Regions from separate parts of the Streptococcus lishijunsis genome, predicted to be linked through region 1. Evidence: predicted binding sites of a transcription regulator. Region 1 holds the regulator's gene; each other region holds the start of a gene.

The links. The regulator CtsR, encoded in region 1, represses protease genes until heat stress. The targets are predictions, from matches to a motif close to TTGGTCAAAAAAGGTCAAANA.
Region 2: ACLN19_RS00490 (ATP-dependent Clp protease proteolytic subunit) is a predicted target of CtsR. The motif match lies at 1,380-1,400, and genes of this name have one in related genera.
Region 3: ACLN19_RS07565 (ATP-dependent Clp protease ATP-binding subunit) is a predicted target of CtsR. The motif match lies at 2,238-2,258, and genes of this name have one in related genera.

What each region holds. Positions count from the first base shown of each region.
Region 1 is NZ_JBLBUC010000029.1:9,857-13,136, reverse strand. It holds gene tsf (translation elongation factor Ts) at 1-531, shown strand, start outside; gene ACLN19_RS08425 (COG2426 family protein) at 605-1,072, opposite strand; gene ACLN19_RS08420 (CtsR family transcriptional regulator) at 1,260-1,724, shown strand; gene ACLN19_RS08415 (ATP-dependent Clp protease ATP-binding subunit) at 1,721-3,280, shown strand, end outside.
Region 2 is NZ_JBLBUC010000001.1:90,779-94,058, forward strand. It holds gene ACLN19_RS00480 (MalY/PatB family protein) at 1-532, shown strand, start outside; gene upp (uracil phosphoribosyltransferase) at 627-1,256, shown strand; gene ACLN19_RS00490 (ATP-dependent Clp protease proteolytic subunit) at 1,448-2,038, shown strand; gene ACLN19_RS00495 (YlbF/YmcA family competence regulator) at 2,114-2,566, shown strand; gene ACLN19_RS00500 (DUF2129 domain-containing protein) at 2,556-2,861, shown strand; gene ACLN19_RS00505 (ABC transporter substrate-binding protein) at 2,986-3,280, shown strand, end outside.
Region 3 is NZ_JBLBUC010000020.1:22,051-25,330, forward strand. It holds gene ACLN19_RS07565 (ATP-dependent Clp protease ATP-binding subunit) at 1-2,166, opposite strand, end outside; gene ACLN19_RS07570 (DUF1797 family protein) at 2,561-2,791, shown strand; gene ACLN19_RS07575 (amino acid ABC transporter permease) at 2,920-3,280, shown strand, end outside.

The sequences.
Region 1 (3,280 bases):
GGTAGTGAAGAAGCAACTGCTAAACAAGTGGCAATGCATATCGCTGCTATGAAACCTACTGTTCTTTCTTATGAAGAGTTGGATGCACAATTTGTTAAAGATGAATTGGCACAATTGAACCACAAAATCGAGCAAGACAATGAAAGTCGTGCTATGGTTGGTAAACCAGCACTTCCATTCTTGCAATATGGTTCTAAAGCTGAATTGACAGACGACGTTATCGCTCAAGCTGAAGAAGCTATCAAGGCTGAATTGGCGGCAGAAGGCAAACCAGAAAAAATCTGGGACAAAATCATTCCAGGGAAAATGTCACGCTTTATGCTTGATAATACACAAATTGACCAAGCTTACACACTTCTTGCGCAAGTCTATATCATGGACGACAGCAAGACAGTTGAAGCTTACCTTGAGTCTATCAACGCTAAGGCAGTTGCCTTTGTTCGCTTTGAAGTAGGTGACGGTATCGAAAAAGCAGCTAATGATTTTGAAGCAGAAGTTGCTGCTACAATGGCTGCTGCCCTTGAAAACTAAATTAAAAGCTCAGTTATCTGAGCTTTTTCTTATTGCATAGAAAAACGTAGCTTTTAAGCTACGTTTTCACTGTTTAATTGAGGAAATTGAGTCCTAAAAGAGTCACAAATCCCATGATAATACCTGCTAGTACGACACCTAGCATAATAGAGATGACACTTTTTTTAAAGTCCCAGTCAAGAATGCTAGCGGCTAAAGTTCCTGTCCAAGCGCCTGTTCCAGGAATTGGAATACCGACAAAGAGAAGTAAAGCGATAAAGACACCACGCTCTCCTGCAGCTGCTTCTAGTTTTTTACCACCGCTGTGTCCTTTTTTAAGACACCAAGTGAAAAAATTGCCGATAACAGGCTTATCAGCTCCCCACTCTAAGACACGTCTTGCAAAGAAGAAGATAATAGGTACAGGAATCATATTTCCAATAACGCCAATAATAAGAGCTTGCCAATAAGGAATCCCTAAAGCTATCGCAAATGGGACAGCTCCTCGTAGCTCTACCAAGGGAACCATGGCGATAAGGAGGGTCAATAAATACGTCTTCATAATATAACCTTTCTGATATAGTGTCTGTTTTTGAGACAGAACACTTTCTTTATTTTATCTTATATAAACTATTTTGACAACTTTAAAGACTAGGAAATGAGGACTTTTATAAGGTCTTTGTTTCCTAATGGCGTGTTTTTTGATATAATAAATGTCAGTATTAGTCAAAGTTGGAAAGGAGACGCTAATGGTTACTAAAAATACTTCAGATAATATTGAAGATTATATAAAAAGCCTTTTGGCGCAATCTGGTATCGTAGAAATCAAACGCTCGCTGTTAGCAGATACTTTTCAAGTCGTGCCTAGTCAGATTAATTATGTGATTAAGACACGCTTTACCGAGAGCCGTGGGTATATCGTGGAAAGTAAGCGTGGTGGCGGTGGCTATATCCGCATTGCCAAGGTGCATTTTTCAGATAAGCATCAGTTGCTTGGTAATCTTCAAGCGTCTATTGGAGAGCAGGTGAGTCACCAAGTATATGCCGATGTCATCGAGTTGTTATTTGAAGATGATGTTATTAGTGAGCGTGAGGCACATTTGCTATTGGTTAGTGCTTGTGATGATGTTTTGGGCGACGATGCAGCGAAAATTCGTGCACGGATGTTGCGTAAGTTATTGCAGAGATTAGATAGAAAAGGATTTCATCTATGAGTGAGTATTCATATAAATTACAAGAAGTATTTAGTTTGGCTCAGTACGAGGCGGCTCGCTATGGGAGCGAGTACTTGGAGACTTGGCATGTCCTTTTAGCCATGGTTGGTATTCGTGAGTCTGTTGCTGGATTGACCTTTGTCGAATACGAAGATAAAATTGCCCTAGAAGAGTACGAAGCGGCAGCTATTTTAGCGATGAATCAAGTGCCAGAGGATAATGTGTCTGTAACATTTCGTCCACAGTCTAAAGCCTTAGTTGAAGTATTAGATATGGCAGAGAAGATGTCACAGGTCACTGGTGCTAAAGATATTGGGACAGAGCATGTCCTTCTGGCGATGTTGGTCAATAAAGATTTGTTGGCGACGCGTCTCTTGGAGATGGCTGGCTTTAAGTACAAAGACGAGGGAGATTCCTTACGCCTGTTGGATCTTCGGAAGTCGTTGGAGCGTCATGCAGGGTTTAGTAAAGATGATATCAAGGCGATTTATGCCCTTCGTAATCCCAAGTCTGCTAAATCAGGTGCTAATTTCTCTGATATGATGCGTCCGCAAAGTACAGCAGGTGATCTGGAAGATTTTACACGTGATTTGACGGCTCTAGCGCAAGAAGGGCGATTGGAGAAAGTCGTAGGACGTGATAAGGAAATCAGCCGTATGGTGCAAGTACTTAGTCGCAAAACTAAAAATAATCCTGTCCTAGTAGGTGATGCAGGTGTCGGTAAGACGGCTTTAGCTTATGGTCTTGCTCAGCGTATCGCAGCAGGTGAGATTCCATATGAACTACGTGATATGCGTGTCTTAGAGCTTGATATGATGAGTGTCGTTGCAGGGACACGTTTTCGTGGTGACTTTGAAGAACGTATGAACCAGATTATTGCTGATATTGAAGAGGACGGGCACATTATTCTCTTTATCGATGAATTGCATACGATTATGGGATCTGGAAGTGGTATCGATAGCACTTTGGATGCGGCAAATATCCTAAAGCCAGCTCTAGCACGAGGGAGCTTGCGGACAGTTGGCGCTACAACGCAAGAAGAGTATCAAAAACATATTGAAAAAGATGCGGCTCTATCTCGTCGTTTTGCCAAGATTTTGATTGAAGAACCTAGTGTTGATGAGGCTTATGAGATTTTGCAGGGCTTGAAAGAGGCCTATGAAACCTTCCATCACGTGATTATTTCAGATGAAGCTATCCGTACAGCTGTAGATAGCGCTCATCGTTATTTGACGAGTAAGCAGCTACCTGATTCGGCTATTGATTTGCTAGATGAGGCTAGTGCTAGCGTGCAGATGATGGTCAAAAAAGACAAGGAAGCTTTTCTTACTTCTGTTGATGAAGCTATTTTACAACAAGATATGGACTTGGTCAGTCGTTTACTCAAACACTCTAAAAAAGGAACAAAGCTAAAACCACGTGAGATAAAGGCAGAGCATATTCTAAAAACTTTGAGTAACTTATCAGGTATCCCTGTCGAGAAGATGACTCAAGCGGACAATAAGCGCTATCTGACTTTAGAAGCAGAACTCCACAAGCGTGTCATTGGTCAAGAT
Region 2 (3,280 bases), on a different contig from region 1:
TAAGCATCATACGATAAACACGGTTGACGAAGCTTTTAAAGACTTTAGTGTAGTGTTGACTAGTGCGACAAAGACATTTAATATCGCAGGGACAAAAAATAGTTTTGCTATTATTGAAAATGAAACATTAAAAAAAGCTTTTACGCATCAGCAGCTGGTCAATAACCAACATGAGATAGCAACTATTGGCTATGTAGCAACTGAGGCAGCCTATAGAGAAGGAAGGTCTTGGCTAAATGCCTTAAAGCAGGTGTTAGAAGACAATATTACCTATGTCGTAGATACTTTGGCAAAAGAGACACAGATCAAGGTGATGAAACCAGAAGCGACCTACCTTATCTGGCTAGATTTTTCGGCTTACCATCTTAGCCATGAAGAGTTAGCCTATAAACTTCGTCATGAAGCTAAGCTGCTGTTAAATGACGGTCTTACTTTTGGACGTGAAGGAGAGAAGCATTTTAGGTTAAATGCAGCAGCTCCCAAAGCGATCATTAGAGAAGCTGTAAAGCGGTTGTGTCAGGTTTTTGGTTAAGGCATTCCCACGTAAAAGATCGTCAAAATCAACTTTTTATGGTATAATAAGCTCACAATAGAGAAAGTCTCAGACTAGAAAAGGTGGTTTTATTATGGGAAAATTTCAAGTGATTTCACATCCATTGATTCAACACAAATTGTCTATTTTACGTCAAACATCAACATCAACAAAAGATTTTCGTGAATTAGTCAATGAAATTGCCATGTTGATGGGCTATGAGGTCTCACGTGAGTTGCCTCTTGAAGATGTGGAGATAGAGACTCCCATTACAAAGACTGTCCAAAAGAAATTAGCTGGTAAAAAGTTAGCTATTGTTCCTATCCTTCGTGCAGGTATTGGTATGGTTGATGGGCTGTTGAGCTTGGTACCTGCGGCTAAGGTTGGTCATATTGGGATGTATCGTGATGAGGAGACATTGACGCCTGTTGAATATCTTGTTAAGCTACCAGAAGATATCGATCAACGTCAGATTTTTGTGGTTGACCCTATGCTAGCGACAGGTGGTTCTGCGATTTTGGCTATTGATTCGCTGAAAAAACGTGGAGCAGCCAATATCAAGTTTGTCTGTCTAGTAGCAGCACCAGAAGGGGTTAAGGCCCTACAAGATGCTCATCCTGATATTGACATCTATACAGCGGCTCTGGATGAAAAGCTCAGTGAGCATGGTTATATTGTTCCAGGGCTTGGTGATGCTGGGGATCGCCTCTTTGGTACTAAATAAGCTACTTATCAAGAGATAGGCTTGAGACGACCGTTAGCTCCCTTGGAGTTTGAGGGTCGTTTTTCTATATGGAGCCTGTCTAATTAGCACTCCTGCTAAACCTTTGCTAAAAACAATAGTTTTTATTTGACCTTTTTTGACCAAAAAGCTATAATAATATCAATTATCAAAGAAATGGAGAATAACTCGTTATGATTCCAGTAGTTATCGAACAAACTAGTCGTGGTGAACGTTCTTATGATATCTATTCACGTTTATTGAAAGACCGTATTATCATGTTGACAGGTCCTGTTGAGGACAATATGGCCAACTCTATCATTGCTCAGTTGTTATTTTTGGATGCACAAGATAGCACCAAAGATATCTACTTGTATGTTAATACGCCAGGTGGCTCTGTGTCAGCAGGTCTTGCGATTGTGGATACGATGAACTTCATCAAATCTGATGTGCAAACGATTGTCATGGGGATGGCAGCTTCTATGGGGACTGTTATTGCCTCAAGCGGTGCACGTGGCAAACGCTTTATGCTACCAAATGCTGAGTATATGATTCATCAGCCAATGGGTGGTACTGGCGGTGGCACTCAGCAGACGGATATGGCTATCGCGGCTGAACATTTGCTGAAAACACGTCAAAACTTAGAGCAAATCTTAGCCAAGAATTCTGGTCAGCCTCTTGAAAAAGTCCATATTGATGCTGAACGTGACAATTGGATGTCTGCTAAAGAAACCCTAGAGTATGGTTTTATTGACGAAATTATGGAAAATAATGAATTGCAATAAAGCGTGAGCTAAGCACTGATCACTGGAAGGTGATTGGTGCTTTTTTTGTCTATCAACTTATAGTATAATGAAGGTATGTTACGTATTGATGAAGAGTTACTTGCTATAGATGATGCGATTGAAGAGTTAGTAGAAGCCTTTGTGATTCAAGAAGAGGCTAAGTGCTACCGTTTAGCTAAAGAGGCTGTCCTTAAAGATAGAGACTTAGCCCAAAAGATGGCGATATTTGAAGAAAAGCGCTCTAGTTATGAAAAAGAGGCAGCCTATAGCGCTTTTCGCTCTGAAATCAAAGAACAGAAAAAAGAGCTCTATCGCTTAAAACGTCAGCTAGATCTCCATCCTAAGCTAGTAGCCTTGCGCCAATCAGAGACCCGCTTACAAGAGAGTCTAGCTAAGATTAGTCGGCAATTATCAGAAGCGGTTTCCAGCGATATTTTTGTCGATACAGGGCTTCCTTTGGCACCTCACAAGCGCCACCATAAACCTAATGAAAATCCTATCAGAGAAAGGAGTTCTCATGCTGAATAATCCTAAGCGGACGCATCTTATCGTCTATCTCTACTACAATAGAGATGTGCGAAAACTTCAAAAATATGGAGATATCAATTACCACTCAAGACGCATGCGCTATGTGAGTTTATATATAGATGCACTTTTAGAAAATGATATTATAGCAGAATTAAAAAAATTAAAATATGTTAAATCTGTAAGGCGTTCACACCAAGATGAAGTTGACGTTCATTTTGTCGGTAATCTAGCGGATATTGCTCAAGATGATAAATTAACCATTTATCCCAAAAAAGATATAACCTTATTAGAATAGCCATATAAAGGCTCTAAATAATCTAGTCTGATTATTTGTGAAATAAAGTTCTTGACAATTTTCTGATAATTCTGTATCCTTGTATTTGTATTTATTTTTAAGATTCTATTAAGGAGAATAAAAGATGAAGAAAAAATTGGCTTTTATAGCAGTTGCCTTTATCTCCACTGTCCTTTTAGCAGCTTGTAGTTCTCCTCCAAGTGTCAGCTCGTCAGCAGAAGGCACTAAGATTGGAGATACCTTTAAATTAGGGATGAACTTTGAGCTTACAGGAAGTGTTTCAGCCTATGGTTCGGCTGAGAAAAAAGGTGCCATGATGGCAGTTGAAGAAATCAACAAGGCTGGTGGCATTGATGGTAAAAAAATCGAAGTTATCTCAAAAGATAATAAATCTGATAACAGTGAATCTGCAACAGTAG
Region 3 (3,280 bases), on a different contig from region 1:
ATGTTCAAGATAAAAGTCTGTGATAGCGTCTTCGATATGATCTTGTATCGTACGACGTAGTGGTCTAGCGCCCATTTTAGGGTCATAGCCCAAGTCAACTAATTTTTCTTTGACTTTATCAGTGACATCTAGGTGGATGCCATTAACGGCTAGACGATTGTTGACAGACTCTAACATCAAGTCAACGATAAGGAGGAGATTATCCTTGCTAAGTGGTTTGAATTCGATGATACCATCAAAACGGTTCATAAATTCTGGGCTAAAGAAGTTCCCTAATTCGCCAAGAACAGAGTTTGTCCGTCCCTCTCTTGCAGCACCAAACCCAACACTAGCTTCTGTTTTGCCAGTTCCAGCATTTGAGGTCATGATGATAATGGTATCTTTAAAGCTGACAGTACGCCCTTGTCCATCTGTCAAGCGTCCATCATCAAGGACTTGAAGAAACATATGCATGACATCAGGATGAGCTTTTTCTACCTCATCAAGTAGGATAAGAGAATAAGGATTGCGACGGACTTTTTCGGTTAATTGTCCAGCTTCATCATAGCCAACATAGCCTGGAGGAGCTCCGACTAGTTTTGAGACAGCGTGTTTTTCCATGTATTCACTCATATCAAAGCGGATCATGCTGTCACTAGAGCCAAAGAGTTCGATAGCCAGTTGCTTAGATAATTCTGTTTTTCCGACACCAGTTGGTCCGACAAAGAGAAATGAACCGATTGGGCGATTAGGGCTTCCTAATCCCACACGGTTACGACGAATGGCTTTAGCAATTTTATCGACAGCTTCGTCTTGCCCAATGACGTGCTTTTTGAGGTCACTCGCTAAGTGGATAAGCTGTGATTGTTCTTTTTCTTTGAGATCACCGACAGGGATATGCGTTTTTTCTTCGATGATATGCTCGATAGTCTTTTCAGTAATGATAGGTGTATCTTGGTCATCGATTTTTTGTTGTTGCATTTCCTTGTATTTAGCAATCTGGTCGCGGAAATAAGCAGCGCGTTCAAAATCTTCATCACGTGTAGCTTGAGCTTTGAGATTTTCAGCTTCAATGAGACGCTTGTCAATCTCTTTAGGATCTACAAAATTCAGAGTGAGGTTCATCTTAGAGCCTGCTTCATCGAGTAGGTCAATTGCCTTATCTGGTAAGAAGCGGTCTTGGATATAGCGATTAGATAAGACAGCAGAGGCTTCAATGGCATCGTCACTATATTTGACGTGATGATAGTCTTCGTATTTTTTTTGAATCCCTTTTAAAATAGTGATGGTCTCTTCGACACTAGGTTCGTCAACTTTAACAGGTTGCATACGGCGCTCAAGAGCAGCATCTTTTTCGATAATGCGGTATTCATTTAGCGTTGTTGCCCCTACTAACTGCAACTCTCCGCGCGCTAGAGCTGGTTTTAAGATGTTACCAGCATCCATATTGCCATCCCCAGCAGAGCCTGCTCCTACGATTTCATGGATTTCGTCAATAAAGAGGATAACGTCTTGACGCTCTCTAATTTCTTCCATGAGTTTTTGCATACGCTCTTCAAATTGTCCGCGAATGCCAGTTCCTTGTACGAGACTGACCACATCTAGTCTAATGACTTGCTTGGCTTGGAGTTTTTGAGGGACATCCCCGTCAACAATTTTTTGGGCGAGACCTTCAACAACAGCGGTCTTACCAACACCAGGCTCTCCGATGAGGACAGGATTATTTTTGGTTCTGCGGTTTAGAATTTCGATGACACGGACAATCTCACTGTCACGTCCAATGACAGGATCAATATCCCCGCGGCGTGCCATATCTGTAATGTTGATACCAAATTCCTCAAGGAGACCAGGTTCTTGTTGAGGCGCTTTAGGTTGATTAGGACGGCGATTGTTGCCACCTCCAGAATTTCCTCCTGCTTGTGTTGGTGGTGTGTTTGGCAAATCTTGACCACCAAAGGCACGAAAGTTATTTAAATCACCAAAGAAATCATCAAAAAGTGGATTAAAGTTATTAGTGTTTTGCTGATTTGTTGCTTTAGGTGTCAAGCCAGACAAGAGGCTGTTATTAGGGTCTGTCTTAATAATTTGATAACAATTTTGACAGAGGTCAACCTGTTTTTGTTGACCGTTGATATTAGTGTAGAGATGAATAGTTGCTTCGTTAAGATTACAATTTTGACAGAGCATAGATTACCCCCTTCTTCTTAATCAATCTGCTATGCTAAGCGTTAAGGCTATTAGCACCAAGTTAGTATTGATTAGTCAAACTTGGTCAAACTTTATAGTTCTATTATAGCACGCACTTTTTAGAATGCAAGAAAAAAGATTAGTTTTTAGCACTCTTTGTCTTAAAGTGCTAAAAAGAATAGAATAGTTGGAAATGAATAAATATAGAATTTAAAATGTATAAAAGCAACTATTTGTTAGGCTTGGCGATTTGTGATGGTCGTAAAGTCTTGTTGTGATTGTCATTATTATCTTAAAATCGTCAGCTTATCTCATCAATCAAGAGTTTTTCTTGTCCTAGAGCCCTATTTTATGGTAAAATAAAGTGACATTAAAAACTAAGAGGAGAATTAACATGGAATCACATTTGGTGAGAATCATCAATCGTTTGGAATTGATGGCGACAGATGGTGGTAATCTTAAACGCAACTTTGAACGTGAGGGCGTTGTTGTCGCAGAGGTCGGCTTTAGCAACGATGCAGAAAATGGTCCTGTCTTTACCTTGCGCGATGTCAATGCTCGTGAAGTTTATCAATTTGATAGCATTGACTTGATTGCGATGGAAATTTACGATTTGCTCTATTAAGAAAAATCCAAGTTTTCTTGGATTTTTTTGTTTTCAAAAGGCTACTAAGTAAAAATGAATAAAGGTTGTATCTTTATTCAATATATGGTATAATCAATAAATCATTTAGCTTTAGGGGGATAAGAGTAGTGGATTTTTCATTTTTGCCACAGTACTTAGCTTATTTTAATTATGGTGTCTTAGTCACCATTATGATTTCGATTTGTGTGGTCTTTTTTGGGAGTATTATCGGTGTTTTAGTGGCTTTGATTAAGCGTGGGCATCTGGTGATTATGGGGCATGAAGTCCGTTTCTTTAAGTGGTTGGTTAGTGCTTATGTCTGGATTTTTCGTGGGACACCGATGCTGGTGCAAATTGCTATAGCCTTTGCATGGATGAGCTTTTTTAATGGCATGCCAACGGTTGGTTTTGGTGTTATTGATATGGATTTTTCACGGATTATGCCAGGGATTGTCATCTTGTCTTTAAATAGTGGTGCTTATATCTCTG